DNA from 2 places in the Bradyrhizobium sp. CAR08 genome. Region 2 is predicted to be linked to the other one. Evidence: riboswitches for the same ligand, from Rfam matches in the RefSeq annotation. Region 2 holds a riboswitch; the other holds the start of a gene.

Region 1 (16,328 bases), on a different contig from region 2:
GAACGGTGTGCCGCCATATCGTCGATCTAGCCAAAGAGTACAATGTGCGCACCGTCGCCGAAGGTGTGGAGAGCCAGGCTGACCTAATCGCTGTGGCCGAACTCGGCTTCGACCTTGCGCAGGGCCATCTGTTCGGAAAAGCCATGCCACTGAAGCAATTTGCACAGTCATCTTTCAACCCTGCTCCAGCTCGTCCAAAATAGTTGCGAGTGGCTGAGTGCGGCCAAGCGACGCTCGCGAGCACCGCCATGCCTACTCGGCACCAGGCATGAGGCTGAGCGCAATTCAGTCGGTCTGCAAGGCCAGTGTCGCTCGTCCCGCAGCACTTCATTTCCCTCCGAAGCTTGTTATACCACAAGCCCGTTTTGGCAAGCCTCCAGCGAGTCCTCCGCGCAGCTAGCGTTGCAGCCATGAGCGAGGCTTGCACAAACCTCCAGTCGGGGTGTGTGACCGGAGGTTTGCCGAGATCCGACGTAGACCTGCGTCCGTTCGCGGGTTTTTGTCGCCGCCGGTGGAGGAAGCGTCAGCCTCGCTTGCCCCCGCGCTGACGTGCCAAACAAACCGACGGACGCTTCCAGCGTCAAGTCGCGACTGACTCTCGCAAGAGGGCCCGATGGCTCGTAGCCTGAAATTGAAGCGACCTGTTGCTGTCGCAGACGCAACATGGTCTCAGACCCGGGACAGCCGAATTGGGCAAATTGCCCAACATTGAGCGCGTCTGCGTTTGGCACGGCATTTGAAAGGGATCGCCCATGGCATCGCTCGCCTAAGGAGTCGGAAGGCATGGCTTACAAGATCGTCGCTTCGCAATGCACCGTTTGTGGCGCATGTGAGTTCGAGTGTCCCAACGCGGCGATCAGTCTGAAGCGTGACATTTACGTTATCGATGCCAAAAAATGTACGGAGTGCGAGGGCCATTGCGACACGCCGCAATGCGCGGTGGTCTGTCCGGTCCCTGACACCTGTGTCCCGTCCAAGACAGGATAGGCAGCCCGCGACCAAAAGGCCTCATCGCTCGATTTCGCGAACGAAGTTGTAGATGTGGGACCTTGAGGAGACCACGACCGCATGGGGCGCATCGAGGTCGATTAACATCGTTATCAGCTTAAGACGCTGAGCGACGCCGAGGAACCCCTCAAAGGGCTCTGTCGGAGGACACCGTCGAATTTGTCACGAACAAGGACAAGGCCCTCGATGCTCAGCGGCCGCGTTACGGCCTATCGTCGCTGGCGGCGAGTCGAGGCGAGGCAGACCCGGCGTCGAGCGGCCACGGACGCATCGAAGCCGGCGCAAAAGTCGCTGAGCACGTGAACACCTAGTGCACCGAGAAGATCATCTTGGCCAACCTCACGGAGGCGGACGACCTCGTGCCTGGTCGCGGGCCCGCCGAACACCAAGGAGCCGACCTGATCATCCGTTCGGTCCTGGAGCAATCCGGCTTTCGAAATTTCTAGGGAGCCTCGTGGGCTGTGACCAAACGGATGCCGGCCGAGGATGATCGCACCTTCCTGACGCGCAGGTTCGAAAAGCTGCTGACGGAAAAGGTCGCCTCCTCGCGATCACACAGATACCGAAAGCGGCCCGGGTTCGTTCCGGTGGTGGAGCTCAACCGTTACGCGAGCAGGGAGCGAATGCATTTCACAAGCGGAGCCTCCACGGATCAGGGCGTGTTCACCAGGCCGCGAGCAAGACCGTCGTACCCGCCTAGTGCGCTCGTAATCGCTTGGGCAATGTCGCAGCGAGAATCGGTAGGTTGACGCATCGATCCTCGTGCGCATAATTTCAAGCCGTCGCGGTCTCCGGATTTCGTTTGATCCGGAGCTAAGAGGGAAGCCGGTGCAATGCCGGCGCTGCCCCCGCAACTGTAAGCGGCGAGCCGCTGTCCAACGAAGTCACTGAAGCCATGCGGCTTCGGGAAGGCCGGACAGCAGCGACGACCCGTGAGCCAGGAGACCTGCCTCGACAAGATATCGTCCACGGGCGGGGCGTCCCGGTGTGCGCCAAGCAGTTGTCGCTCACGCGATGTTCGCTGTCTGCGTCCGCCATGGCCTTTGCCCCAACATGGGGTCTAAGCTATGTCAATCCTTTCGCTTCCCGTTGCCACACTGGGGACGTCACGCATCGGCCCACGACGCGAACTCAAATTCGCACTCGAGAGCTACTGGGCGGGAAAATCCAGCGAAGCCGAGCTCCTCGAGGCGGGGAGTGGACTTCGTGCCGCTAATTGGGCACGGCAGAAATCCCGCGGTGCGACCGTCATTCCTTCGAATGACTTCTCGCTCTACGACCATGTGCTCGATACCAGCCTAATGGTCGGCGCCATTCCCGACGTTTACGGCTGGAACGAAGGTCCTGTGTCGCTTAAAACCTACTTCACCATGGCGCGTGGCGCTCAAGACGGTGGTCACGCTCAGCATGGGCCCGGCGTAGCCGCACAGGAGATGACGAAGTGGTTCGATACGAACTACCACTACATGGTGCCGGAATTTCACCAGGATCAGATCTTTAAGTATGCCTCTCGGAAGCCGATCGAGGAATATGAGGAGGCAAGAAGCCTCGGTTATCAGACGCGGCCCGTCCTAGTGGGCCCAGTCACTTTCCTGAAGCTCGGCAAAAGCGTAAATCCCGCATTCAATCCGCTGTCGCTGCTTGATCGACTCCTCCCCGTCTATGTCGATGTTCTCCGCGAACTAGCCTCGCGCGGCGCTGAATGGGTTCAGCTCGACGAGCCATGCCTAGTGATGGACGTCGACGAAGCATCTCGGGCCGCTGTCCGCCGGGCCTATGCTCATTTCGCTAAGGCCGTGCCGGCCCTTAAAATCATGCTGGCCACATACTTCGGGGGTGTCGGCGACAATCTTGAAACAGTCTTGGCCTTGCCCGTTGCCGGGGTTCATGTCGACCTGGTTCGTGCACCTGACCAGTTGGACGCGATTGTCGCCAGAGCAGGTAGAGATCTCGTGGTCTCGCTCGGTGTCGTTGATGGTCGCAACGTGTGGCGCTCTAATCTGCCGGCGCTACTCGACCAACTTGCTCCCATGGTCAAAAAACTGGGCAGGGACCGTGTTCAGATTGCCCCCTCCTGCTCGCTGCTTCATGTTCCGACCGACATTGAACTAGAGATCGATCTCGATCCCAATCTGAAGACGTGGTTGGCGTTCTCAGTGCAGAAGATCAAGGAACTTTCGATATTGGGCAAAGCGCTGGCTGGCCATGCTGCCGACGTGGCCGATGAACTCACGCTCTCAGAGGATGCATCCGTCACCCGCGAAACATCGCCGAAGATCCACAGTGCGAACGTCGCCGGACGAATGGCCGCGATCGACGATAGCATGCGTCGCCGTCGCAGTGCGTTCACCCAGCGCGCCGACGTCCAGCGCGTCGCCTTCGCATTGCCGATGTTTCCAACCACAACCATCGGATCCTTTCCGCAAACGGCGGACGTCCGCAATGCGCGTGCAGCTCATGCGCGGGGAGCGCTGAATGACACGCAGTACGAGCAGCTTCTGAAAGCGGAGACAGCCCATACCGTGCATTGGCAGGAAGATATCGGCCTGGACGTGCTCGTACACGGTGAGTTCGAGCGCAATGACATGGTTCAATACTTTGGCGAGCAGCTGTTGGGTTTCGCATTCACCAAGCACGGCTGGGTTCAGTCTTATGGCTCGCGGTGCGTTCGTCCTCCTATCCTGTTTGGAGATGTCTCCCGCCCGAAGCCCATGACCGTTAAATGGTGGCGACATGCGCAGTCTCTGACCAAAAAACCCGTCAAGGCTATGCTGACCGGACCGGTGACGATCCTGAACTGGTCGTTTGTCCGTGACGACATCCCGCGGAGCGAGACATGCCGACAGATCGCTCTCGCGATCCGAGACGAGGTCATCGACCTTGAGGCGGCTGGAGCGACCATGATCCAGATCGACGAGGCTGCGTTGCGGGAGGGATTGCCACTGCGCAAATCGCAGTGGAAGGACTATCTAGATTGGGCAGTGGACAGTTTCCGTGTTTGCTCCTCCGCTGTCGCTGACGGAACTCAGATCCATACGCACATGTGCTATTCCGAGTTCAACGAAATCATCGATGCGATCGCAGCAATGGATGCCGACGTCATTTCAATCGAGGCGTCGCGCTCCAAAATGGAATTGCTCGACGCTTTCAAGAGCTACAAATATCCTAATGAAATCGGGCCGGGCGTCTATGACATTCATTCACCGCGCATTCCCGCAGCAGCCGAGATCAAGCAGCTGATTGTGTTGGCGCGGCAGCGGGTTTCCGATCGGCAGCTCTGGATCAATCCCGACTGCGGACTGAAAACTCGAAGATGGGAGGAGGTGCGTCCCGCGCTCGTCAATATGGTGGCCGCCGCACGCGAGTTGCGGGCCGAGGCATGATCGTACGGAGCGTGTCGCCAACCTATCTGTGAATAAGATGAACGCGCTTTGGGAGCTCGCGATAACCTTGCGAGCTTCCAAAGTTTCCAGCGCCTACGAATGCCGGTTTGCCCCGGCGGAGGCGATCGCATACAGCGGCGACAAGCTCGAATCCGGCGGACGACCGCATGCCGGCCATACCGATTAGGTGACATATTCCAAGTCACTTACGCTCGACGCGAACCACGATCCTATCGCTTCATTTATCCATCCCATGGATGCGTCCCATCACAACAATCTATTTTACCGCCCTTGCGGAATTTCATACCTAATTTGCGCCTTCGCGGTCTTCGGGAAGGGTATTCGGCGGTGCCAAAATACTGGCGCGTGACGGCAAACTGACGGTTGAGTTTCAGGGCTCGGCAGTCAAACCGCCTGCGCGATGGATCCCAGCTCCATCAAGGCGCTGCCCGTGCCAACCGGACAGCTGGCAAGTGGTGAGCAAGTCCTGAAGTTTACGACAGGAGCGGAAGGCAAGCGGCTCGCTAAGTTGTGCAGAGCGATATCCGCTTCTTGTTGTTTGACGGCGAGTGCCCTCGTCGTAAGTCGATCGCCGGTAGTCCTCCCTACCGACGAAAGCTGGAACGATGCGGAAAGCAGCGTCGCTCCCGCGTGACTTTCGCCCGGCCTCGCATTGAGGCCGGGCGGCTTTTTATGTGCCTGCTTATCAGTGACAGCAGGGGATCATTCATTTTGGCGTCATTGCGGGACCCCGGGTTCTTGGAGCGCATCTGTTGCTGTTCGGCAGGGAATGAGGCCGGTGCTGCTAAGGCTATCTATCTATCGAAGGCTTTGGTGTCGTGTTGGTGCGCGTCGGCAGTATCGGATATTCGATCTTAGGCAGCCGACCGGTCAGCGAATTCAGAAATGAGATAATGTCGTTTTCCTCTCTATCGCTAAGCTTGGTGCCGAGCTGGATTTCACTCATCAGGGCAACAGCTTGCTTCAGGCTCCAAACCTGTCCCGAATGAAAGTAAGGGGCTCGCAACGCGACGTTTCGCAATGGCGCCGCGCGGAAGACATATTCGTCGCCGACCGCCCTGGTGACCGCAAACCGGCCCTTATCGGCGTCCGGAAGCACGCTTGCGTCCGGCTTTTTCATCACGCCGAACGGGAAGTAGGCCTGTCCACCGAGATTGATACCATTGTGGCAAGAGGAACATCCCTTCGCCATAAACAGTGCCAACCCTGACTTCTGCTGATCATCGAGGGCATGTGTATTGCCCTCCAGATACTGATCGAATGGAGCCGCAGGTGTAATGAGAGTCGCTTCAAAAGCCTCGATCGCCTTCGCAAAATTTTCAAAGGTGACCGGCCTCGCTTCGTTCGGAAAAGCGTTCTTGAACAAGACGACATAGCCGGGCATTGAGTTCAAGATACCGAGCACATGATCTGGAGTCGCATTCATTTCGGCACTCGCCTGCACCGGGCCGGTGGCCTGCGCCTTGAGGTCCGCGGCGCGTCCGTCCCAAAATTGCGCCGCATTGAACACTGCGTTGTAGACAGTTGGGGCCCGGCGCAGGCCGACCTTCCAGCCGTGACCAACGGAGGTCGGACCGGCATCGACTCCGCCGGTGCCGAGATTGTGGCACGTATTGCAGCTAATGACCCCGCTCGCCGATAGCCGCGGATCGAAGAACAGCATCTTGCCAAGCTCCACCTTTCCATGCGTCACCGGATTGTTTTTTACCGCAGGAATGACCAAGGGGATTGGATGGAAGATCTGCTTGGCGTTTCTCATCAGATCATCGTCGGCATTAGCTCCTGACGACATCAGCAGCCCAATAGCTAAAATAGATGCTTCAGCGACAACCCGAAGCTCCGGGATCGACATGTTCATACACCGCCTCATTAGTTCTGATTGTTAGAAAAGGAAACAGTCGAAAGCGATGCCACGCGCTCCTCGAGGGTCCGGCGCAGCATGCAGCGGATCCTCTGAAGCGAGGCTGCATCAAAAATGTACGACTCTGAGGAGCTCGCCGCCGGCGTTCACGCACGGGCTTGAGGGGCTTATGTGATTCGCGAGTTCGCTTTGAGCTTAGATCGCGGCCTTTCTGTTGGTCGATCAGACTAGCGCCTCAACGTTCGGCGTGAAGGTCGATCTGACAACAACAAGTGTGCCGCAAGCAGTAAGCTGTCCGGTGGCCGCATCGGTGCTCCATCGAGCGATTGGGTGGCCAATACGCTCCCGCAAAGTTGATGTATCCGTCTTGCACCGCTGGCCGCGCTCAGCGCTCACGGTGTGGTTGGACAATTAGCAACTGCGATGCCAGTTGCGTCCGAGATGCAAGTTGCTGATTTAGTTGTAGAACGGGTCCGGAGGAACAAACAAAGGCGGATGTCTTGGTTTGATCACTACATTCAGTGTCACAGATGCTACAAGGCGCCAGGCCCGGCTAGAGGTGATCGCAGATGCTTGTGGTGAAGTTCGCTTGCCAGCTTGCCGGCCGCACGCGGGAACGGCGGTAACAAGACCTACGCAGCTGGCCGAGACACTGAGCCGAGGCGCCCGGCGGTGCGCACCGTTCACGATTTCGCCGAGCCCTGCCGACTGAAGCCTCTCCGACTCATATCCGGGCCGCTCTGGCGCGCCGCCGCCGCGAAGCCCGGCTCGTTCGTAAAGGACGAGCCTCCGAACCGAACATGGCTTGTTTCAATTCCACCTGAGGTTCGCTGGCATGGCAATTGCCGTGCTCAAGTCTGAAAGGCGCGGCTGCCCAGAGTGTGACCCCGTGATCCGGCGGGTGTTGGTTGGATTACCTAGTCGGCCCACTCACGGGCTGCTGCTAGCTTTTAAAATCCTGCGCGGTGAGGGCAGAATAAGCTGAACTTCTGCAGGAGCAACCGCTACTTCGTGCTCTTGCGTTGAAAGACGCCGATACAAGAGGACACGCTGGGAGGAGATCGTGACATCATGTCCGCAGATGGCCCAAGTCCTGAGATCTATCGGCGGCTTAGCGAGGAAGGACGTGATTGAGCACTTGTCCATGGCTGGTTCAAGTTGGATACGGTATCCGTGATGGCTTCGATTGACGATCGCTTGAATGAGATCAGATCCGTACGGAATGACATTTGGCGTTGTCGCAGAAGGCTTCAAAGCGAGCTAGATGATCTCCAGCGTAAGATGCTCGAAGAGCGTCTGCTTGAGCGGCAGTCTGCCTTTGAACGGCTCGTCTCGGCCACGTTTCCTTTTACATTGAGATTGTGAAGCAAAATTTTGGGACCTGTGCCGCGGGAGCATTCCGCGTTAAATAGCGTCCGCTCACAGAGCGCCTGCGCCTGGGTCAGGAATGTAGCGCCCCGGCGCCGCGGGCCGTCGCGCCTCTCATGGCCGCCGCCGACCTGAAAAGCTCGGCCCATAGCCTTGGTTCACCGACGTGCTGCCCGCTGCGCACCGACATTGAAATCGTTCCGGCCCCATCCAAGGGCACTACCGGGGGATACCGCTCGCCTCGCTTCTGCGACACCGCAGTCACCTGAGTAACGTTGATCCGGCAGAGCGATCGAAGGAGCTTGAATCGCCCGTAGCGTCAGATTGTACAGAGCAGGGAACGATTTTTCAGATCAGGTGCAGTCGAATGATAAGACCCGCTCTCGCTTTTGTACTATGTTCCGCTCTCGAGTGGATCGGGCTAGGCATGGGGGCGGTTGCGGAAACAAGGCGGTACGCGTGCACGATCACTGCCGCCGATCGAGAGCCGGCCGGAGTTCGGAATGAGCGGATTATTCTCACCGTTCAATATGGCTGCCGGATCGAAGGTGGTCTCTTGACCGACGCGGGGATCACAGCAGTGTCGGTCAGCGAGTGGGCTGCTGACAAAGGGACATACTTGGCCTCCACGGAATTTCACCACGCGCTGGAGGGAGTTGCACTTGGGCAACTCTCCGAGGCGACCGACTTCTCTAGCATGGAAGGCGAGCAAGGCATTGGGGTCGCAACTTCCGGCACGACAGTTTTCACATTCGCATCTGGTTCATTGGCCGACCTTTCAGGGAAGACTCTTAAATTCACGACAAAACCCACCGGCCTACGTAGCTTCGAGTTGGAGTTCACAGACTGGCCAGAATCTCTTCTATGGAAGTGACGCGTGTCTTACGCTGAATTCCGCAGGCGCGTGCACACGAATACTGTCCATACTCTTAAGCACACACATATGTGGTCCCCGGCCGATATATGCCGTCCCCCAAGACGAGCACACCCGCAACAGGTTAAGCCAAAACTCCGAAGGCACTCGAGCGCGGTAGAGCGTTCAAATTGACCTTCACGCGGTCCGATCAGCAGCTCTTTTGGCCGCCGATCCGCATATGGGACGATCTGGCCTCGCATGGCAGCGCCTGCGCGACGCGGAAGCTATCAACACGGAACAAACGCAGCCCGATCATGAGCACGAGGAAGAAGTTGCCCGCCAACCGCCTCCCGAACGCGGACGAGTACCAACTCAAGGCAGCCCTCATTGTACACTGAAGCGGTTGATGGCGGAGCGGGAGATCACTCAGACCGAAGCCGCGAAGCTCGTCGGCGTGAAGCAGCCCAACATCTCCAAGCTGCTTCAAGGGCAGTTCAAGTTGGTTTCCGTGGAGAAGCTGCTGCGCATGCTGGCGGCGTTCGATCAGGACGTCGAAATAAAGATAAAGCCACATCGGAAGCGTGGCGAAGGGGGCCGGATCACGTTTATTCGGGCCTAAGAGCTGCCGAAATGGAGGGTTCATGACACCTAACCCGACGGCGGCAAAAGGGCCCATGAACTCACCCTGCAGTGCCCAATCTGCAATCGAGATTCGGTTTACTGAATCCTTCGCCCCCGCTGTTCTCGCCGAGGCCCGCCAGCGTTTCCAGGAACAACTGGGCGAAGGACGCGAGGTCGCCCGAGAGACCGAAGCGCTTCAGCAGGAGCGCGAGAAGCTCAAAGGGAAGATTAACGGGTCTGACGCTAGGTCGTGAACCGACGCGGCGGCTTAGTGCAGCAGCCAACTCGTCCCTACAGAAGCGAAAGGCGCGCGAGGCAGAGCGATCGATTCGGAGGAGATGATCTCCGCTTGCATGACGGGCATCTTCCATCCAGAGGGCAGACATCGTTAGAGCGGGATCCCGGCTGGAGTCTTCGCCAGCCCAAGTACCGAATGCCGTGACATGGCGTCCAATGCGGATTTCGAGGACAATCGGCACTGACACGGAGAATCAATTTAGCTGAGCGCGGTCAAGCCAAAGACGAGGTTCAGGATGGCCCCAGGCGTAGTGATGCCGAACCTAGAAGGCGATGATGGTTGGCAGAAGGTACCAAGTGGAATCATTCCAACCAGTCCAACGGACATGCGGATCAAAGCGGAAAGCGCGACGATGGCAGCGATGAGTCCGATCCCGAACTGCCGGTGCTCGGTGATGTTCAAGATGAGCGATTGGGCGATACTTTCTTCGTCCCTCCCTCGAGCTTCAATGCGGCAAGTAACCGATCTGTGGCGGCGTCGATTTTCGAAGTGGAGCCGTTCATATTCCTCGCGAAGCGCGGCATCGACGAACAGGGTCCGTCACGGAAGCCGAAGCTGATCATCTTGAAGAACGCCGGCGCCGACCCCTGGGCTTTCGGGATCCCTCACGCCCGATGGCCGGTTCTAACGTGAACTTCTCCTCCATCTCATTCAGGACGCAAAATGACTGAAACAACCGCGAGAAAGGCGACAGCAGCAATTGATCCGGTCCGGACACGTCCTCCCTGTGGGTCGTCCGCATAGATTCCACCCTGGATTTTCGTGTCGATGCTGGTCCCGTAAGCCCAGCACGAAATATAAACGCTCAGAATGGCAACCTGGATAATCTCAGGATTTGCATTCGACAGCGCCGTGATGGGTATGTCCTTGAGCGCAAGTCCCATGAACCCAAGCACTATTACCGCCGGAACAGTGGTGATGCACCAATTTACGAACGTTGCGTGCGTGAAATCCGCACCTGAGCACTTCGGTCCGAGGTCTTGGCCCTTTTTACCATAAATTACCTGGGCAAAAAAAATACCGTTCAAGGGGACCATCGGCGCGCTGTTCTGCAAAAAGGCTGGCGGAGCGCGTTAGCAAAACTGGTTTCAATGGCGATTGATACACCACGCAACGGAGGTAAGCGTAAGGAATTTCGATCCTGTCCTGGAACGAGAAAGGATAAATCGACCAGTGGTCCGCATTCGACCTGCCTTATCTCGACTGCCGACACTTGCGAAGCTGCCGGCCTTTCCGTGAATTCGCTCAAACTGTCTGACGCGTCAGAATCCGATGTTCCCCTTTGTCGAACTACGCCGAACGCAAAAGCTGCAGATTGTTTGATGCGGAAGCGCCCTGTGTCGTAGCCGGCAAGTTCAAATCCGGGCAAGCCCAGGGTGACCGTTTGCGGAGTTTAACCTACCGCGCTGCTTGGGAATTGATCAGCTTACGTGCTCTCCACGGCGTCAGCTGTTCGCCCCTCCGAGCGCGCCTCTCCGCAGTATCAAATAAAAGAACGTCGGAGCGAGAGACCATGCGGAAATGGGAGAGGACTGCTGCTGGGCAACTGAGTTCTTGTGGAGACATCTGCAGCAGGTGGTGGAGCGCTCGATGCGATTCTTGCTGGGGGTGGGATCGCGAGCACGATGGGCACATCTAACCGCGCTGAAATCCGCTTCGAACGGATGGTGTTTGCGATCGTTGGATCGGCGCGTACGAAGCAAGGCTGCGCATTGGAGTGACGTCGGCGCGGCCAGACTCCAGCCACGCCGCTGGTGCAGAGCGTATCCGATTGTTTTGTTTCAGACAGGGCGTTGCGGCTACGCTTGTTGGTGGCAGACAGGGTCAGGTTTATAACAATCCGCATCCGGCAGCTATCTAGCTCTATAAACGTTGCTTTTTTTATTCAACCGGCGCTGGCACACTCGTTGCAGACCCCTGCGCAGGAGGCGGCTGTTAGTCCTTTGCATCCCATGCACAGGGACATGCCCCGTGATCGCACGCGAGTGAATAAAGAAGCCGATATGACCAACCGCTGGAGAGCAGGCATGACTTCACCGAGAAGCGTCTTGGTCATCGATAGACAGCGTCACACATGACGCTCCTAACCGCTCAGCCGAGATGAGCTACATGATCGTGAACGACCGCTGCGGCATGAACGTCGCGAAGTTGCGATCGGTAGGACCGCCCACGCAGATTGCACGCTTACCTGAACGCCGGATCGGAAATCCGTCGGTCGACCGCAAAAGCGTCGCTTCTTGTTGAGACCACAATCGAAAAGGAAACCTGTATGAGCCGAGCACCTACCCAAAGCGTTGCAGAGATCAAGGCGCGCAACAAGCAGCTAATCGATGAGGTGTTGACGGTCTACCCCGAGAAGACCGCCAAAAGGCGCGCCAAGCATCTCAGTGTTCACGAGGCGGGGAAGTCGGATTGTGGCGTCAAGTCGAATATCAAGTCCATTCCCGGCGTGATGACCATCCGCGGCTGCGCCTATGCGGGCTCCAAGGGCGTGGTCTGGGGACCCATCAAGGACATGATCCACATCAGCCACGGTCCGGTCGGCTGCGGTCAGTACTCGTGGGGCTCGCGGCGCAACTACTACGTCGGGACGACCGGCATCGACACGTTCGTGACACTGCAGTTCACCTCCGATTTTCAGGAGAAGGACATCGTGTTCGGCGGCGATAAAAAGGTCACGAAACTCATCGATGAGCTCCAGGAGCTATTTCCTCTCAACAGGGGCATCACCATTCAGTCCGAATGTCCGATTGGCTTGATCGGTGACGATATCGAGGCGGTCTCCCGAGAAAAGTCGAAGGAATATGGCGGCAAAACCATTGTGCCTGTGCGGTGCGAGGGCTTCCGTGGCGTGTCGCAATCGCTCGGCCATCACATCGCGAACGACGCCGTTCGGGATTGGATCTTTGACAAGAGCGCCCCAGAGACCAGCCCTAAATTTGAACCGACGCCATATGATGTTGCGATCATCGGCGACTACAACATCGGCGGCGACGCATGGTCGTCACGAATCCTGCTGGAAGAAATGGGCCTACGCGTAATCGCCCAATGGTCCGGGGATGGATCTCTCGCTGAATTGGAGGCGACGCCGAAGGCAAAGCTCAACATACTGCATTGCTATCGCTCGATGAACTACATCTCACGGCACATGGAGGAAAAATTCGGGATTCCCTGGTGCGAGTACAACTTCTTCGGTCCTTCCAAAATCGCGGAGTCGCTGCGAAAAATTGCAAGCTTCTTCGATGACAAGATCAAGCAAGGCGCCGAACGCGTCATCGCGAAATATCAACCGCTTGTCGATGCTGTGACCGCGAAATACCGGCCGCGGCTTGAAGGAAAGACGGTAATGCTGTTCGTCGGCGGCTTACGTCCTCGCCACGTCATCGGCGCCTATGAGGACCTCGGCATGGATGTTGTCGGCACGGGCTATGAGTTCGGGCATAACGATGACTACCAACGCACCGCCCAGCACTACGTCAAAGATGGCACGCTGATCTACGACGATGTCACCGGCTACGAATTCGAGCGCTTCGTCGAAAAGATCCGGCCAGACCTGGTCGGCTCCGGTATCAAGGAAAAATACGTCTTCCAAAAAATGGGCGTGCCGTTCCGCCAGATGCATTCCTGGGACTACTCGGGTCCTTACCACGGCTATGACGGCTTCGCGATCTTCGCCCGCGACATGGACATGGCGATTAACTCCCCGATCTGGGGGAAGACCACCGCGCCTTGGAAGGACGCTCCGCAGCCGAGCCTCATGGCAGCGGAATAGGAAGGCCGACCCCGGGCCGTTTCTTTCCGCAGAGGAGGGGAAGGGCAGGAGAACGAACGCAAGAACCCAAAGAGTGCCATGATGACACAGAACGCCGAACACATACTCGACCACTCTGAGCTTTTCCGGGGAGACGAATACCAGCAGATGCTGGCCAAGAAGAAGGCGCTATTTGAGAATCCGCATGATCCCGCCGACGTCGATCGCATCAAAGAATGGTCCAAGACATCCGAGTACCGCGAGAAGAACTTCGCCCGCGAGGCGCTAACCGTTAATCCGGCGAAGGCTTGCCAGCCGCTGGGTGCGGTGTTCGCCGCCCTCGGGTTCGAGCGCACACTGCCGTTCGTCCACGGCTCACAGGGCTGCGTCGCGTATTATCGCAGCCATCTGTCACGGCACTTCAAGGAGCCGACCTCGTGCGTCTCCTCGTCCATGACGGAAGACGCGGCCGTGTTCGGCGGGCTTAACAATCTTACCGATGGGCTTGCCAACAGCTATAACATGTACAAGCCGAAGATGATCGCGGTCGCCACGACCTGCATGGCGGAAGTCATCGGCGACGATCTCAATGCCTTCATCAAAACATCAAAGGAAAAAGGTTCAGTCCCAGCGGACTACGACGTACCATTCGCTCACACTCCTGCGTTCGTCGGCAGCCACGTTACTGGCTACGACAACACGCTCAAGGGCATCCTCGAGCATTTCTGGGATGGCAAAGCCGGCACGGCCCCAAAACTCGAGCGCAAAGCGAACAACACGATCAACTTCATCGGTGGCTTCGACGGCTACACTGTCGGGAATGTCCGTGAGATAAAGCGTATCTTCGAGCTGATGGGCATCGGCTACACCATCCTCGCGGATAACAGTGACGTGTTCGATACCCCCACGGACGGCGAGTTCCGCATGTATGATGGGGGCACTACATTAAAGGATGCCGCGAACGCCGTCCACGCCAAGGCAACCATTTCCATGCAGCAATATTGCACGGAGAAGACGTTGTCCTTCATCAAAGGGCACGATCAGGAGGTCGTCGCTTTCAATCACCCGCTGGGCATCAGCGCCACTGACGATTTCCTGATGACACTGTCGCGTATCACCAACAAGGCAATTCCAAATGCGCTGGAGCAGGAGCGCGGGCGTCTGGTAGACGCAATGGCTGATTCCAGCGCGCATGTTCACGGCAAGAAGTTCGCGATCTACGGCGATCCAGACCTCTGCTATGGTTTGGCCGCATTCCTGCTGGAGCTCGGCGCTGAGCCGACCCACGTGCTGTCGACGAACGCGAGTAAGGCGTGGGAGCTGAAGATGCAGGCGCTGTTCGCGAGCTCGCCCTTCGGTAAAAACTGCCGCGCCTTCCCGGGCAAGGATCTCTGGCACATGCGCTCGCTCCTGTTCACGGAGCCGGTTGATTTCCTGATCGGTAACACCTACGGCAAGTATCTCGAGCGTGACACCGGAACGCCGCTAATCCGCATCGGCTTTCCCATCTTCGATCGCCATCATCACCATCGTTATCCAGTGTGGGGCTATCAGGGGAGCATGAATGTGCTGGTCAAGATTCTCGACAAGATCTTTGATGAGATCGATCGAAAGACCAGCTCGGTTGGCAAGACAGACTACAGCTTCGACATCATACGCTAAGGCGATCTCCCCGCCTCATCGTCCGCAGAAACAGCGGCGCTGCGGCGGGGATCACAGGTTCTCCGCCGGTCATCCTTGTGGTCTGCGGTGTGTTAACATCCCCGAGAGAGACACCATGACTTCGCTTCCCACGACCATACAGGACGTCTTTAACGAACCGGGCTGCGCCAGGAACGCGAGCAAGTCGAAGGTCGAGCGTAAGAATGGTTGCACCAAGCAGCTCAAGCCGGGCGGCGCCGCCGGCGGATGTGCCTTCGATGGCGCCAAAGTCGCGCTGCAGCCCTTCACCGATGTCGCCCATCTTGTGCATGGTCCAATCGCCTGTGAGGGCAATTCCTGGGACAATCGTGGTTCGGTCTCGTCCGGCTCCGATCTGTGGCGCAGAAGCTTCACCACAGATATGAGCGAGACCGATATCGTCTTCGGCGGCGAGAAGCGGCTGTACAGGGCAGTGAAGGAGATCACAGAGAAATACAACCCGCAGGCCATCTTCGTCTACCAGACATGCGTGCCCGCAATGATCGGTGACGACATCGATATGGTCTGCAAGGCGGCCTCCGCCAAATTCGGCAAGCCGGTCATTCCCATCAATTCACCGGGATTTGTCGGGTCGAAGAACCTTGGTAACAAGCTTGCTGGCGAAGCACTGCTGGAGCACGTCATCGGTACCGGAGAGCCGGATTACACGACATCGTATGATATCAACATCATCGGTGAATACAATCTGTCCGGCGAGCTTTGGCAGATCAAGCCCCTGCTCGATGAGCTCGGAATCCGGATCCTGTCCTGCATCTCGGGGGACGGCAAGTATCGCGAGGTCGCTTATTCGCACCGGGCCAAAGCCGCGATGATGGTTTGCTCAAGGGCAATGATCAACGTCGCACGCAAGATGAGGCAGCGCTACGGCATCCCGTTTTTTGAAGGCTCCTTCTACGGTATTGAGGATACCAGCGATTCACTCCGCCAGATCGCGCGCATGCTGATCGAAAGTGGCGCGCCGGCTGAGCTGATGGAACGCACGCAAGCCCTGATCGCACGCGAAGAGACCAAGGCCTGGGCTGCGATTGAACGTTTCAAGCCGCACTTTGCCGGCAAGAGGGTTGTTCTCATCACCGGCGGTGTGAAATCCTGGTCGATGGTGGCCGCCTTGCAGGAGGCCGGGCTCGAGATCGTCGGCACGTCCGTGAAGAAATCGACCAAGAAGGACAAGGAACGTATCAAGGAATTAATGGGCCAGGACGCCCATATGATCGAGGACATGTCGCCTCGCGAGATCTACAAGATGCTCAAGGACGCAAAAGCCGATATCATGCTCTCGGGCGGCAAGTCGCAATTCGTCGCACTAAAGGCGGCGATGCCGTGGCTCGATATCAACCAGGAGCGCTGCCACGCCTATATGGGCTATGTCGGGATTCTCAAGCTCATGGAGGAGATCGAGAAGGCGCTCTACAATCCGATATGGGATCAGCTCCGCCAAGCCGCGCCATGGGATGAGTTCG
Region 2 (14,332 bases):
GCGAGGCCTATGCACGGTTCTGGAGCGATCCGGCGCGCGGACGGCCGTCCGGCGGCGAAAGCTTTGAGGAACAGGTCGCGCGGGTCCGCCTGGGTTTGTCGAAGATCGGCACCGGGGCCGCAACGCTCGTCGTGCATTCCGGCACGATCCGGGCGGCGCTGTGCATCGCGCTCGACCTGACGCCACAAGCGGCCCTGCGCTTCGTGATCGATCCGCTGTCGCTGACCAGGATTGACCGGCTCGCGACCGGCTGGCGCGTCGTCTCCGTCAATCAGCGGACGATTTGATCAGGCCGGACGATCAGGCACATTGGCCTGCGCAAAGGTCGCCATGCCGTTGTGGAGCGCGCAGGCCGACCGCACCAGCGGCAGCGCGATGGCCGCGCCCGATCCTTCGCCGAGCCTGAGATCCAGGCTGATCAGCGGCTGCACGTTCAGCGCGCGCAGCACCAGCCGATGCCCCTGCTCCGCCGACTGGTGCGAGGCCAGCAGGAACAGCTGGCACGAAGGGTTGAGCCGCACCGCCGCCAGCGCCGCGACCGACACGATGAAGCCGTCGATCAACACGGGGATGCGGTGCTGTGCAGCCGCGATAACGGCACCGCAGATGGCGGCGATCTCGAGACCGCCGACGGCGCACAGGATCTTTTCGGGCGCAGCGCCCGCAATGTCATGGCGTGCGATTGCAGCGTCGATCACCCGCGCCTTGTGCACACGGCCGGCCGCGTCGATGCCGGTACCGCTGCCCGCGATCTCCGCGGCGCTCACGCCGAGCAAGCCGGCCGCGATCGCCGCCGATGTCGTGGTGTTGCCGATGCCCATCTCGCCGAAGATCAGAAGATCGGGCTGCCCGGCCTGTGCGCGCGTCACCGCACGTCGGCCGGCTTCGAACGCAAATGCCAGCTCCGTGGGGGTGAGCGCAGCTTCGACGCTGAAATCGCGCGTACCGCTGCGCGGCTTGTCGGTCATGATTCCAGCCATCTCCCCCTGCGCCAGCGTGCCGGCGTCGACGACCTCCAGGCTGGAGCCCAGCTCACGCGCGAGCACCGAGATTGCGGCACCGCCGGAGGCAAAGTTCGCCAGCATCGCGATGGTCACTTCCTGCGGATAGGCCGAGACGCCCTGCGCGACGATGCCGTGATCGCCGGCGAAGATGATGATCGGCACCCGCGCCGCGCGCGGCTGCTCGGTTGCTTGCAGGCCCGCAAGCTCGATCGCGAGCTGCTCGAGCCGGCCGAGCGCGCCGGTCGGTTTCGTCAGTTGCGCCTGCCGCGCCACCGCCGCCTCGCGGTGGACTGCGGAGATATCGGGGCATTGTTGGGTGACCCATTCGGGGAGCATGCTGCCTCGCTTGCCTCACGGCCTGCGCTTGAGGATGTAACTGTCCATGATCCAGCCGTGCCGTTCGCGCGCCTCTTGCCGCACGGCGACGATGCGCGGGCCGATCTCGGCCAGCGCGCCGGACATCACGATCTGATCGGGCATGCCGAGATAGGCCCCCCACCAGATGTGCAGGCCCGCCGGATCAAGCGACTGGAATGCCGTGCCGCCGTCGAGCATCACCACCACGGTGTCGACACCTGCCGGCCAACCGCCATCGCGCAAGCGGCGTCCGGTCGTGATCAGAAACGGCTCGCCGATGTCGTTGAGCGGCATCGCATGCGCCGCGCACAGCGTCTGGATCGAGGTGATGCCGGGCACGACTTCGATTGTCGGCAAGGGATCGAGCCGCCGCGCGATACGCAGCGAGGAATCGTAAAGCGAGGGATCGCCCCAGATCAACAGCGCGACCTTGCCTTCGCCTTCGAGATGATCCCCGATCGTCTGCGACCAGACGGCGGCCACGGCATCATGCCAATCGTCCACGCCCTTGCGATAGTCCGCTTCAGCGGCGTCCCGCACGGGCAGATCGAACTCGGCAATACGCGTCCTGTCGCTGGTGAGCGCATCCGCGCAGATCGTCCGCCTGAGATCGGCGAGATCGGATTTTGTAGTCCCCTTGCGCGGGATCAGGACGAGATCGGCCGCGTTGATGGCAGTAATCGCGGCGCGCGTCAGCTGCTCGGGATCGCCGCAACCGATGCCTATCAGAGAGAGCGTGAGCATCGTGGCTGCGAAGGGCGGCCATCATGGCCGCCCGTTCGCTTGTCTCTAGGCCGCGTTGTGCAAACGCGGCGTGACGAGGCCGGGCGCGGTGACGCCGCGCAACGACTTCGCCAGCGCGAGCACGCCGAGATCGGCGAGCGGCTCGATCACGATGACCAGCGCATAGGACGCCGCGAAGGTCGCGATGTTGGCGAGGTTGGTCGCGCCGAAGCCGGAGCCATAAATCGCCCAGAACGCCACCCAGGCGATGACGCCCGCCTGATAGGTCGTCGAAAGCGCCAGCGCCTGGCGGTACTTCAGATCGACATAGGCCGTGTTGCTCGAAATGATCCGCGTGGCGATCGCCTGGATTCCGAACAGCGGCACCAACAGCGTGGTGACGTTCATGCCATATTGCGGCAGGTCGGGCGGCTCGAAGAAGATGCCCTGGAACAGCAGGCCAAACGCGAGGCCGAAGGCCGCAGGCGCCGCGCCAAACAGCAGGAACAAGGTCGAGCCGAGGATGAAGTGCACTTCGGAGACGCCGACCGGGAAGTGCGGCAGGATCTCGAAGAAGATAAACACAAGTCCCGTGGTGGCGAGCGTCCGCGCCGCGAACGACGTGATGCCCTGCTCGCGCACGGTCTCAACCGCGAGCTTCAGGGCAACACCGCCGACAGCGATGCCGGTTGCGTAACTCAATACGAGCTTGGCGTCCGAGACTAGTCCGGGTTCGATATGCATGGCTCAGATCCTTCTTGCCGTCACACCCGACGGCCTTGGCCTCAAAACATGCACGGCCGGTCTCCTGGCTCGCGGTTCACTGGGAGTCTCCGGCCTTCCCGGGCCTCGCGGCCCAGTGGCTGATCGAAGTCCCTCACCGCTTACAGTCGCGGGGGCGGCTGGGGTTTTGGGCGCCGCAACTGGGTCCGCCCATCCCCATTCCCGATTATGCTCCGGCGCTTTGCGCCGCGTCGAGCACCATGCGTCTCCTGTGTGCCTCTTTCGCCGGCCGGGCGTCAAGGGGCGACGGGCGGACGAGGCGGTCATGACGGATAATTCCCCGCCAGCGCGCCGAACAGGATGACGGCCGCCGTGGAGGCCGCTCCGCCCCGCGCAAGCTGCTCTGCAAGTTCCGAAATGGTGGTGCGGACCAGCCGCTCATCGGGACGGCCGAGCGATTCGGCAAACAACGCCGGCGTGGTTGGGGCGAGCCCGTGCTCGATCAATTTGACGACCAACGCCGGAAACGTCCGCCGGCCCATATAGACCACGGTCGTCGCCTCCGGATCGGCCAGCGCCGCCCAATTGAGATCTGGCGGCAGCTCGCCGGTGACGTCCGCCCCGGTCACGAACTGCACGCGGCGCGAGGTGTGACGCCGGGTCAGCGGAATGCCGGCTTGCGCGGCGGCGACACAGGCCGAGGTGACGCCGGGAATGATCTCGTAGCCGATGCCCGCTTCACGCAGCGTCTCGAGCTCCTCCTCGAGCCGGCCAAAGATGCCGGCATCGCCCGACTTCAACCGGACCACGCGCGCGCCTGTCACGGCATAGTCGACCAGCAGGCGGTTGACATGGTGCTGCTTGGTCGAGGCCCGCCCTGCCCGCTTTCCCACCGCGACGAGATTGGCGCCGGGCCGGGCCAGATCGAGGATCGCGCCTGAAGCAAGATCGTCATAGAGCACAACGTCGGCCTCGCGCAGCCGCGCTGCACCCTTGAGCGTGAGCAGCTCGGGATCGCCGGGCCCGGCGGAGACAAAGGAGACAAAACCGCTCACCGGTCCTCCGCGATCAGATGGAAGAACGTGCCGGTAGCTTGTCCCCGCCGCGAGCCGGTCTCGGCAATGACCGCACCTGTCGCGTCGTGCACGACCGCCAGCGCCGTGTCGGGCTGCGCGACTATGGTCGAATAGTGGAATTCATGGCCACGCAGGCGTGCACCCGCCTGATGACCCGGCATCGGCGCGGCGAGCTCGGCCAGACGATAGCCCAGATGCATGCGGCGCTTGGCAAAGCTCGTCTCCAGGCCGAGCAGGCCCGTCATCTCGTGGCTGATGCCATCGGCGTCGGTCAAAGCGGTGCCCAGCACCATATAGCCCCCGCATTCGCCGTGCACCGGGCGCGTCTCGGCGAAGGCGCGCAATCCGCTGCGGAAGCGCGCATTGGCAGCGATCCTGCCGGCCTGCAGCTCGGGATAGCCGCCAGGCAGCCAGCACACATCGGCGACCGGATCAGGGGCTTCATCGGCGAGCGGCGAGAATGTCGAGATCTCCGCACCCGCCGCGCGCCACGCTTCCAGCATGTGCGGATAGACGAAGGAGAACGCGGCATCACGGGCAAGCGCAATGCGCTGGCCGGGCGGCGTCACGTTGACGCCGCTTGCGGCAGGTTGCGGCGACCAGGTGGCCGCCGAACGCAGCACCGCGTCGAGATCGACATGCTCGGCAACGAAGCGCGCGGCCTCGTCGATCAGCTTGCCGATTTCCGCCTGCTCCTCGGCCTGCACCAGTCCGAGATGCCGCTTCGGCAGGCTGATCTCGGCATGGCGCGGCAGCGCGCCGAATACGGCGATGCCGGCATCCAGCAGCGCGCGCCGCACGAGGGCTTCGTGGCGCGGGCTGGCAACGCGATTGAGCACGACGCCTGCAAGGCGCACACCGGGGCGGTAGTCGCGAAGGCCCGCCGCGATCGCGGCCGCCGTTTGTGCCTGTCCTGAGGGATCGATCACCAGCAGCACCGGCCAGTCCAGCATCTCCGCGATGTCGGCGGTCGCCCCGGTGCCGCAGACGCCACGCGCGGCGACGCCGTCGAACAGACCCATCGAGCCTTCGGCCAGCACGACATCGGCGTCAATGCCGCGACTGACGAGATGCGAGATTGTCCCGCGATCCATCGCCCAACTGTCGACATTGACCGAGGCGCGTCCCGTCGCGGCGGCATGAAACGCGGGATCGATGTAATCGGGGCCGCTCTTGAAGCACTGCACCCGCAATCCGCTGTTGCGCCAGGCGCGAGCAAGCGCCAGCGTCAGTGTGGTCTTGCCGACGCCGGAGGCCGGCGCGGAGATAACGAGCCCTGCCGCCATCACGACACCTCCGGAAAGCGCGGCTCGGCGCCGACCGGCCGATAGCGGCGGTCATAGTCGGCAGCATAGAGACGGCTCTCGGAAAAATCCGCCGAGCCCAGCGTCTTGCCGACCAGGATCAACGCGGTGCGCTCCATCTCGCCCCCGACCGCAGCGTCGAGTGTTGCGAGCGTGGCGCGGATGATGCGCTGCTCGGGCCAGCTCGCACGCCAGACGATCGCGACCGGGCAATCCGCGCCATAATGCGGCGTCAGCTCAGCGACGACCTTGTCGAGCAGATGAATCGACAGATGGATGGCGAGCACCGCGCCGGTGGCGGCGAAGGCGGCAAGCTTCTCGCCTTCGGGCATCGCGCTGGCGCGGCCCGGCGTGCGCGTCAGCACCACGGTCTGGGCAAGGCCGGGCAGCGTCAGCTCGGCCTCCAGCGCAGCCGCGGCGGCCGAGAAAGAGGGAACGCCGGGCGTGACCGTGTAGGGAATGTCGAGCGTGCGCAGGCGGCGGAGCTGTTCGCCCATCGCCGACCAGATCGAGAGATCACCGGAATGCAGCCGCGCAACGTCCTTGCCATCGGCATGGGCGGCGGCGATCTCCGCGACGATCTCATCGAGCGACAGCGGCGCGGTGTTGACGATCCGCGCCCCGGGCGGGCAATGCGCCAAGACGCCCTCGGGCACAAGTGAGCCAGCATAGAGGCAGACCGGACAGGCGGCGATGAGATCGCGGCCGCGCAACGTCAGCAAGTCAGGAGCGCCTGGCCCTGCCCCGATGAAATGCACCGTCATGCGCCGTCTCCTTCCGCGATCGCCGCGGTCGCGGTGCGATCCTGCGAGACCACCCGCGTCGCAATCAATCGCGCGCGAGGTCCGGCCGCTGCGAGCGCCGCCGCCTCGGCAACCGATCCCGTCCCGAACTTTTCCACGACGAGCTTTGACTGCGTCGGCGTGTCGATGCCAACAAGCACTTCGGCGGCAACCGGCTTGATCGGCAAGCCGCATTCGCGCGCGAGCTGCTTCAACACCTCCTCGTCGGCCTTATCGCTGACCGTCGCCACCGCTGCGAGGCCTTCGGGACCACCGGCCGCCAGAAGCGCCTCACGCAGCGAGGCCAGCGTGACGTCCCGCTTGAATCCGAGCCCGGCGACCTTCATCGGACCGCGCTCCATTGCACCACGGGCCGCACGGCCTCCCAGGACCGGTAGCGGCCGAGCGAAGCGGCATGCGCAATCTCGACCCGCATCAATTCGCCGCCGTGGCGCTGGTGCAGCTCACCGAGCAACGCTTCCGTCTCCAACGTTACTGAATGCGCGACCAGCCGCGTACCGGGCGAGAGCCGCGGCCAGATGGCGTCGAACATCGCGATGTCGAGACCGCCGCCGATGAACACGGCGTCAGGCCCGTCCAGCGTAGCAAGGGTTTCAGGCGCTTTTCCCGCGATGACTGTGATCCGATGTGCCAACCCGAACGCCGTCGCATTGCTGCGAATGTTCGCTGCGCGATCCTCGCGCGCCTCGACGGCGATCGCGGTGCCCCCGCACAGCGTCCACTCGACCGAGATCGAGCCCGAGCCCGCACCGATGTCCCATAGCCGTTCACCGGGACGCGGCGCCAGCGCCGAAAGCGCGAGCGCACGGACCGGACGCTTAGTGATCTGGCCGTCATGGACGAAGAGTTCGTCCGATAGTCCCGAGCTGTGGGGGATGCCCTGCGCGCCCGCCGCCTCAACGGCTACCGCGACCAGATTTCCGGCAAGATCGCCTGCGAAGCTGTCGGCGCGATGCGCGTTGATCCTTTCGCGCGGCCCGCCAAGCGCAGCGAGTGTCCAGAATGCCGAGGCACCCCATCCGCGCGCCGTCAGCCATTTCGCGAGATCGCCTGCCGCCTTTGCGTCGCGCACGAGACAAATGATGCGTGCCCCTCGCGCCAGGTGTGGCACGAGACGCTCGAATGGCGCGGCGTGGAGACCGAGACAGGCAACGGATTCCAGACGCCAGCCAAGCCGCGCAGCAACGAGCGAGAATGTCGAGGGAGCCGCATACGCGATCCATTCGTCGCCATGGAGCTTCTCGGCGAGGCTCGCGCCGGCCCCGTGCCAGAACGGATCGCCGGAGGCGAGCACCGCCGTCGGGCGACCACGGCAGCTCAACACGATTTCTGCATCGAACGGCACCGGCCATGGACGGCCGCGCCCGGTTATGCCGGCGAGTGCAAGATGCCGTTCACCGCCAAAGACAGTTTCGGCATCATCGAGCGCCTTTCGGCTTGCCTCGGACAGCCCGGCAAGGCCATCTTCGCCGATACCGATGATGGTCAGCCAGGGATCAGCCATGACGCGCGCCCTCATTCTGGGCGGAACGGCCGACGCGAGCCTGCTCGCGGCGGAGATCGCGCGCGCCGGCGTCGATGCCGTGTATTCCTATGGCGGCCGCACCCGCGCGCCCGCCGGTCAGCCGTTGCCGACGCGGATCGGCGGTTTTGGCGGCGCAAGCGGACTTGTCGATTACATTGGTCGGGAACACATCACGCATGTAATCGACGCGACGCATCCCTTTGCCGCCGAGATGAGCCGCAATGCGGTCGCGGCATGTGCGGAAACCGGCACGCCGCTGATCGCTCTCGAGCGAGCGCCGTGGACCAAAGCGCCCGGCGACAACTGGATCGAAATACCTGATGTCGACGCCGCGGTCACCGCACTGCCTGAAGTGCCGGCAAATGTGTTCCTCGCCATCGGCCGCCAGCACATCGCGCCGTTCGCGACCAAGCCGCAGCACGCCTACACGCTGAGATTCGTCGATCCGCCCGATGCGCCGCTGCCCTTCGCCGCGGACGTCATCGTGTCGCGTGGGCCGTTTACGCTTGAGGGCGAACTGGAGATGCTGCGCGCGCGAGGCATCACCCGGATCGTCGCCCGCAATTCCGGCGGCGACGGCGCGCGCGCCAAGATCGACGCCGCCCGCAGGCTCGGCCTGCCCGTGATCATGATCTCGCGGCCGCAACTGCCGGAACGCTTGCGGGTCGAGAGCGTGGCCGAGATCATGCAGTGGCTCGGTCATCGGGCCTGCCTCGGCGCATAGACCCAGCGGCCGACGCGGCGTGTCTGCGAGTTGCCGACGATCACCAGCGTGCGCATGTCGGCCATCTCGGGCCGGGCTTCGTTCAGCCTGACGGTCTCGATCTTTTCGTCGGCGGCGCTGATCGCGCGCGCGAAAATCACAAGACGGTCGCCACAGCCGGCCTCGTTCAGCACCGCGAGCGCACGGCCAAATCCTTCCGGCCGGCTCGCCGAGCGCGGATTGTACATCGCGATGGCAAAATCGGCTTCCGCGGCGAGCCGCAGGCGCTTCTCGATCACCGCCCACGGCTTGAGATTATCGGAGAGATTGATCGCGCAGAAATCATGGCCGAGCGGTGCGCCGGCGCGCGCGGCAGCCGCCAGCATCGCAGTGACGCCGGGCAGCACGCGGATCGGCAGCTCCTGCCATTGCGGCGCCTGTTCGAGCGCCTCGAACACGGCGGACGCCATCGCGAAGACGCCGGGGTCGCCGGAGGACACGATGACGACTTGGCCGCCTTCGGCCGCGAGCCGCAGCGCCTCGCTCGCGCGCTGCAGCTCTTCGCGATTGTCGGAAGGATGCAAAGTGAGCCCTGCCCGCGCTGGCACGCGCGCGACATAGGGCGCGTAGCCCAGAATGTCGGTCGCGGCGGCAAGCGCGGCGGAGACCTCGGGCGTCACCAGCGCAGCGCTGCCCGGGCCGAGGCCAGCGATGGTCAGCGTGCCCGTCATTCGGCGGCGTCCGGATGCCGGCCCTTGCCGTGCACGAGCACGATCGCAAAATAGGGGCAGTCGGCGGCGTCGATCTCCGCAAGCCGCACCACGCGCTCGCCCGGCATGGTGCCGCGCTCGACCAGCCACGCATCGTCCAGCCGTCCGGCGGCAGCGAGCGCGCGGCGCACTTTCGCGAGATTGCGCCCAGTCTTCATGATCACGAGCGCATCGGAATCGCGCATGCGGCGTTCGAGCTCGTCCTCGGCGAGCGTGCCCATGAGCACCGTCGTCACGTCGTCGCCGAGCGCAATCGGCTGTCCCACGCCATTCCAGCAGCCGACCATGCCGGGAATGCCGGCGATCACCTCGATCTCGACGCGGCCCTGCAGGCGCATGTGCAGATGCATGAAGGAGCCGTAGAAGTAAGGATCGCCCTCGCAGAGCACGACGACGTCGACCGCGCGCGCCAGCCGCGCCAGTCGCTCCGCCCATTCGTCGTAGAAGCCGGCAAGCAACTGGACATATTCAGGCGTGTCGAAGGCGATCTCGGTCGTAACAGGATATTCCATCGGATATTCGGTGACGTCGGCAGCCAGCATGCCCTCGACGATGCGGCGCGCCTGGCCGGGCCGGCCCTTTTTGCGGAAATAGGCGACATGCCTCGCGCCGCGCACCGTGCGATCGGCGCGCACGCTCATCATATCAGGGTCACCGGGGCCGAGACCGCAGCAGATGATGCGTCCCATCGCTATTCGCTCCGGCTCGCCAGCGCGTTCACGGCGGCGACCGTGATCGCGGAACCGCCAAGGCGGCCCTCGACCGTCAGCGCCGGCACCGGGGAAACGGCCATCAGCGCAGCCTTGGATTCGGCCGCGCCGACGAAGCCGACCGGACAGCCGATGATTGCCGCGGGCCGTGGGCAGTCCCGGTCCTCCAGCATGTTGAGGAGATGGAACAGCGCGGTCGGCGCATTGCCGATCGCCACGATCGCGCCGTCGAGATGCGGCCGCCACAGCTCCAGGGCCGCGGCCGAACGGGTGTTGCGCATGGACTGCGCGAGCGCGGGAACGGTCTCGTCGCCCAGCGTGCAGATGACGGCGTTGGCGGCGGGAAGCCGCGCCCGCGTAATTCCTTCAGAGACCATGCGCGCGTCGCACAGGATCGGTGCGCCCTTCTGCAAGGCCGCGCGTGCGGCGACCGCCATGCCTGATGTGAAGCGGATATGCGCTTCGAGGCCCACCATGCCGGCGGCATGGATCATCCGCACCACCACCTGCTCCTCGTCCGGCGTGAAGCGCGCAAGATCGGCTTCGGCCCGGATGGTGGCAAAGGACTGCCGGTAGATCGCAGCGCCGTCGGTCTCGTACGTGTGCGGCATCAGTGCCCTCCCATCAGGATGGAGGGATCTTTGACGATGTCGTCGCGATTCAGCCCGCGCAGGATGGGCTCATCGCGCGTCGACCCGGCGCGCACGAGATCGAAGCCTGCGCCGGTCGCGACCAGAGTGATGGCGGCGGGACCAGAATGGGCGCAGCCCTTGGCACAGCCGGAGACGTGTAGCCGTGCGGCCGCGCCGATGTTCGGCGCCAGGGCCGCGGCAAGGCCACGGGTATCGGCATGCGCCTCGCGACAGCGTGGCGCACCGCTACAGGCGATGACGCGCAGCGCAGGGTCGTAGGCCTCGGTGATCAGGCCGGTCGCGTTCGGCATCACGCGCTTGGCTTCGCTCAAAACCATCCGCCACGGCGTCATGCGCAGCGCATGTCCGCAACCGGCGAACTGGTTGAGCGTTGCATGCGCCATCTGTCCGAAGGCGACCCCGACCATCGCACCTTGCGCATAGAGGCCGGGACGCGCCGCGGCCATGATCGGCGCCGGCTCGGCCTCGCCGCGCAATGCCGCCGGCAAGATTGCACCGGCTGCAAGATGCGCCGCCATCCGCCCTCGCCCGCCTCTCGCGCCGCCGGAGGTCACGAACCAGCCGGCGAATGCGAGCGCGGTGGTCACGGCCTCGCCACGTGGGACCGAGCGGCCGAGTTTGTCGCCATCAGCCCGTACCAGCAGTCCGCCGGAACCATCGCGCTCGATCCGCACGTCGGCGGAATCGCCCGCAAGCACGCGTGAGGTGCCGTCGTCGATGGCGAAGCCGAACTTGGTTGGAAGTTCGAGCTGGCTGTCGGCGAGCGCTTCCTCGAGCTCGGCGGTGAGCGATTGGGTCTCGTCCCCGCTACGCCAGAACGGCGTCACAAGGATGTTGCGACGGGATTCGGTCTCCGCATCCGGGTCGAGCAGCGCCAGTTGGGAAAGGCCATCGAGCAGCAGCCTGTGGCTGGTCTCGTTGACGCCCCTGATCTGGAGATTGGCCCGGCTGGTCACGTCGATCAGGCCATTGCCATGGCGTTCGGCGAGATGAGCCAGTCCGGAGATCTGCGCCGCGTCGAGCCGTCCGCCGAACGGACGCACGCGGACCACCAGCCCGTCGCCCGATTGCATCGGGCGCAGCGCGCCGGGACACCAGCCCTTGACCACGGAAGCACTCATGAGGCCTCCCGCAGCGCAGCCGCAATCGAGTTGCGGCGCGTTCGCCAGAGCGAGGCTTCATGCAGGCGCGTGAAACACGTTTCCATCGCGGCGAGTGCCGCCGGATTTTCGCGGGCCATGAAGGCGCGGACGTCGTCATGGCCGAGCGTCGCATCGTAGTAGAGGTCGAACAGATGCGGCGGCACGGCGCCGGCCAGATGCGCGAAGGCGGCCATGTGCTCGAGCGTCGCGGTGATCTCGGCCGCCCCGCGAAAACCGTGGCGCATCATGCCCCCGATCCAGGCCGGGTTGGCCGCGCGCGCGCGGACGACACGGGAGATTTCCTCGGTCAGCGTACGCGCATGCGGCTGCTCGGGGCGCGTCGCGTCGAGATGATAGAGCGATGGTCCTGCCGCGCCGAGATGTGCTGCGGCGGCCGCAATGCCGGCCTCATGCGCGGCATAGTCGGCCGCGAGCAGAAGATCGGTTTCCGTCAGATCCTGCACGTGAACAAAAGCATCGGCCGACAAGAGCCGCTTCTCGATGCCGGCGCGATCGGGCTTGACCTCGCCATCGGCCGAGAACGCCCATGACGATGCCGAGAGCCACGCTTCGCCGGCGGCTTCGCGCGTCTCGGGCGTGAAGGCGTCCGGGATTGCCGAGAGGCTCACGCCGTATTGCCCGGGACGCGGCGCGAACACGCGCGATGTGCGATGGCGATAGGGATTTTCGTCGCCCTCGTCCTCGCGGGCCGACAGCGCCTCGGCTGCCGCCTCGAACAATTGCGCAAGGCCTGAGAAGACGTCGCGAAACAGGCCCGAGACACGCAGCGTGACGTCGATGCGGGGCCGGCCAAGCTCCGCAGGCGCGATGATGTCGTAGCCGGTCACACGGCCGGAAGCGTGATCCCATCGCGGTGCAAGGCCGGCCAGATGCAGCGCCATGGCGAACTCTTCGCCGGCGGTGCGCATCGTCGCCGAGCCCCAGAGATCGACGACAAGGCCCTTTGGCCAGTCGCCGTGATCCTGCAGATGACGGCGCAGCAGCTCTTCCGCCAGCTTGATGCCTTGCGCATGCGCCGACGGCGTCGGCACCGCGCGCGGATCGACGGCGAAAAGGTTGCGTCCCGTAGGCAGCACGTCCTGACGGCCGCGATAGGGTGAGCCTGACGGCCCCGGCGCGACGCGCCGGCCCGCAAGCGCGGCCCGCAAAGCGTCGCGTTCCGCGTCGCCGCAGGCGCCGCGGCCGAACACATGCAGGCCGTCGCCGAACTGGCTTTCCTTGAGATCGCAGACGAAGCGGTCGATCCGCGGGATCGCTTCGGCCGGAGCGGCCGCTGCATCGAGGCCAAGATCGTCTTCGAGGCCAGCCGCGCGTGCCTCATCGCGGATCGCGGCGATCAGACGATGGCGACGGGCGGGATCGAGGCCATCGGCCGTCGAGTACTCGTCGAGGAGCTGTTCGAGCCTGCGCAACCCGTCCGGCACCGCTGATGCGGCGAGCTGCGGCGGCAGATGGCCGATGGTGACGGCACCCAGGCGCCGCTTGGCCTGCGCGGCCTCGCCGGGATCATTGACGATGAAGGGATAGATGACGGGCAAATCGCCGATCAGGGCTTCCGGCCAGCACGCCTGCGACAGCGCCACGGATTTTCCGGGCAGCCATTCCAGCGTGCCGTGCGCGCCCATGTGCACGACGGCATCACAGCCCTGCTCGCGGAGCCAGAGATAGAACGCGACATAGGCATGGCGCGGCGTGCGGGCGAGATCGTGATAGTCGGCATCGCGCGCGGTCGCATCGCCACGCTCCGGCTGAACCGCGATGATCGACCGGCCGCATTGAATCGCAGCGAAATGGAACGCGCCGTCGCGACAACCCGGATCGGTCTCCAGCGCGCCCCAGGCTTGCGCGAGATCATCCTGCAACACTTGCGGAAGGCGCGACAGTGCAGCACGGTAATCGGCGACGGTCCAGCTCAAGGTCTGCTTGAGCAGCGTCTCACCGAGCGCATGGACTGGATCGAGATCGAAGCCGGCCTCCGCGAGATCGGACACCAAGGCCTCGACCGACGCCAGCGCATCGAGACCCACCGCGTGCGCGATCTGATGCGGACGGCCCGGATAGTTGGAGAGCACGAGTGCCATCCGCTTGTCAGCGGCCGGCGTCTCCGCAAGACGCCGCCAGGCCGCAACGCGCGCGACCACGGCCTTCACGCGCTCCTCGTCGGGCTTGTGTGCCAGATGCGAAAATTGCAAATCGGGATCGCGCATCGCGGCAGACTTGAAGCTCACCACGCCCGCGAACAGGCGGCCGTCGACCTCGGGCAGCACCACATGCATCGCGAGGTCGCCGGGCGACAGGCCGCGGAGCGAGCTCGCCCAGTCCTCGCGGCGGGCCGTGGAGAGCGCGACCTGGAACACGGGGCAGGATGCGGCATCGAACGGCGTCGTGCCGTCGTCGCCCATCGCCGAGAACGCCGTCGCATTGACGATCGCGGCCGGAGGATTTTGCGCAAGATGCACCCGCAACCAATCCGCGACCCCCGCGGCTTTCAGCGAGCTGACGAACACACCAAACACGTCGAATCCCTTCTCGCGCAATGCGGCGATCAGGGCATCGACCGGGCCGGTGTCGGCAGCGGTGAGATAGGAGCGATAGAAGGTCACGAGCGCGCGCGGCCTGCCCTCACCCGACGTCGGCGCGGCGACGACGCCGCGCGCGGGGTCGTAAAAGCCCATCTCGGGCACGGTCATCTCGCCGATAACTGGCCCCGCATAGAGTCCGGAGGCCAGCGCAAGCTGCGCGATCGCGGCTTGCGATGCGACGGGGCCGCCGGTGTCGCAGAGCACCTTGAGCCGCCGCAACGTCGAGACCGGCAGGG

Evidence for each region. Region 2 has a riboswitch for cobalamin ahead of ACIPUD_RS28340 (energy-coupling factor ABC transporter permease). Riboswitches for the same ligand answer to the same signal wherever they lie in the genome.
Region 1: it holds a riboswitch for cobalamin, as region 2 does, so the genes downstream of both, metE (5-methyltetrahydropteroyltriglutamate--homocysteine S-methyltransferase) here and ACIPUD_RS28340 (energy-coupling factor ABC transporter permease) in region 2, are expected to answer to the same signal.

What each region holds. Positions count from the first base shown of each region.
Region 1 covers NZ_JBIXJX010000011.1:270,705-287,032, forward strand. Annotated here, with positions in the region: gene ACIPUD_RS24035 (EAL domain-containing response regulator) at 1-203, shown strand, start outside; gene ACIPUD_RS24040 (4Fe-4S binding protein) at 784-987, shown strand; cobalamin riboswitch at 1,777-1,976, shown strand; gene metE (5-methyltetrahydropteroyltriglutamate--homocysteine S-methyltransferase) at 2,076-4,391, shown strand; gene ACIPUD_RS24050 (cytochrome-c peroxidase) at 5,203-6,270, opposite strand; gene ACIPUD_RS24055 (helix-turn-helix domain-containing protein) at 8,718-9,116, shown strand; gene ACIPUD_RS24060 (hypothetical protein) at 9,139-9,372, shown strand; gene ACIPUD_RS24065 (hypothetical protein) at 9,696-10,049, shown strand; gene ACIPUD_RS24070 (hypothetical protein) at 10,064-10,444, opposite strand; gene nifD (nitrogenase molybdenum-iron protein alpha chain) at 11,686-13,188, shown strand; gene nifK (nitrogenase molybdenum-iron protein subunit beta) at 13,270-14,829, shown strand; gene nifE (nitrogenase iron-molybdenum cofactor biosynthesis protein NifE) at 14,945-16,328, shown strand, end outside.
Region 2 covers NZ_JBIXJX010000015.1:53,406-67,737, reverse strand. Annotated here, with positions in the region: gene ACIPUD_RS28355 (histidine phosphatase family protein) at 1-287, shown strand, start outside; gene cobT (nicotinate-nucleotide--dimethylbenzimidazole phosphoribosyltransferase) at 288-1,340, opposite strand; gene cobF (precorrin-6A synthase (deacetylating)) at 1,356-2,105, opposite strand; gene ACIPUD_RS28340 (energy-coupling factor ABC transporter permease) at 2,151-2,828, opposite strand; cobalamin riboswitch at 2,866-3,085, opposite strand; gene cobA (uroporphyrinogen-III C-methyltransferase) at 3,131-3,862, opposite strand; gene ACIPUD_RS28330 (cobyrinate a,c-diamide synthase) at 3,859-5,169, opposite strand; gene cobM (precorrin-4 C(11)-methyltransferase) at 5,169-5,951, opposite strand; gene ACIPUD_RS28320 (cobalamin biosynthesis protein) at 5,948-6,316, opposite strand; gene cbiE (precorrin-6y C5,15-methyltransferase (decarboxylating) subunit CbiE) at 6,313-7,494, opposite strand; gene ACIPUD_RS28310 (cobalt-precorrin-6A reductase) at 7,493-8,239, shown strand; gene cobJ (precorrin-3B C(17)-methyltransferase) at 8,215-8,949, opposite strand; gene ACIPUD_RS28300 (precorrin-2 C(20)-methyltransferase) at 8,946-9,677, opposite strand; gene ACIPUD_RS28295 (precorrin-8X methylmutase) at 9,680-10,309, opposite strand; gene cobG (precorrin-3B synthase) at 10,309-11,472, opposite strand; gene cobN (cobaltochelatase subunit CobN) at 11,469-14,332, opposite strand, start outside.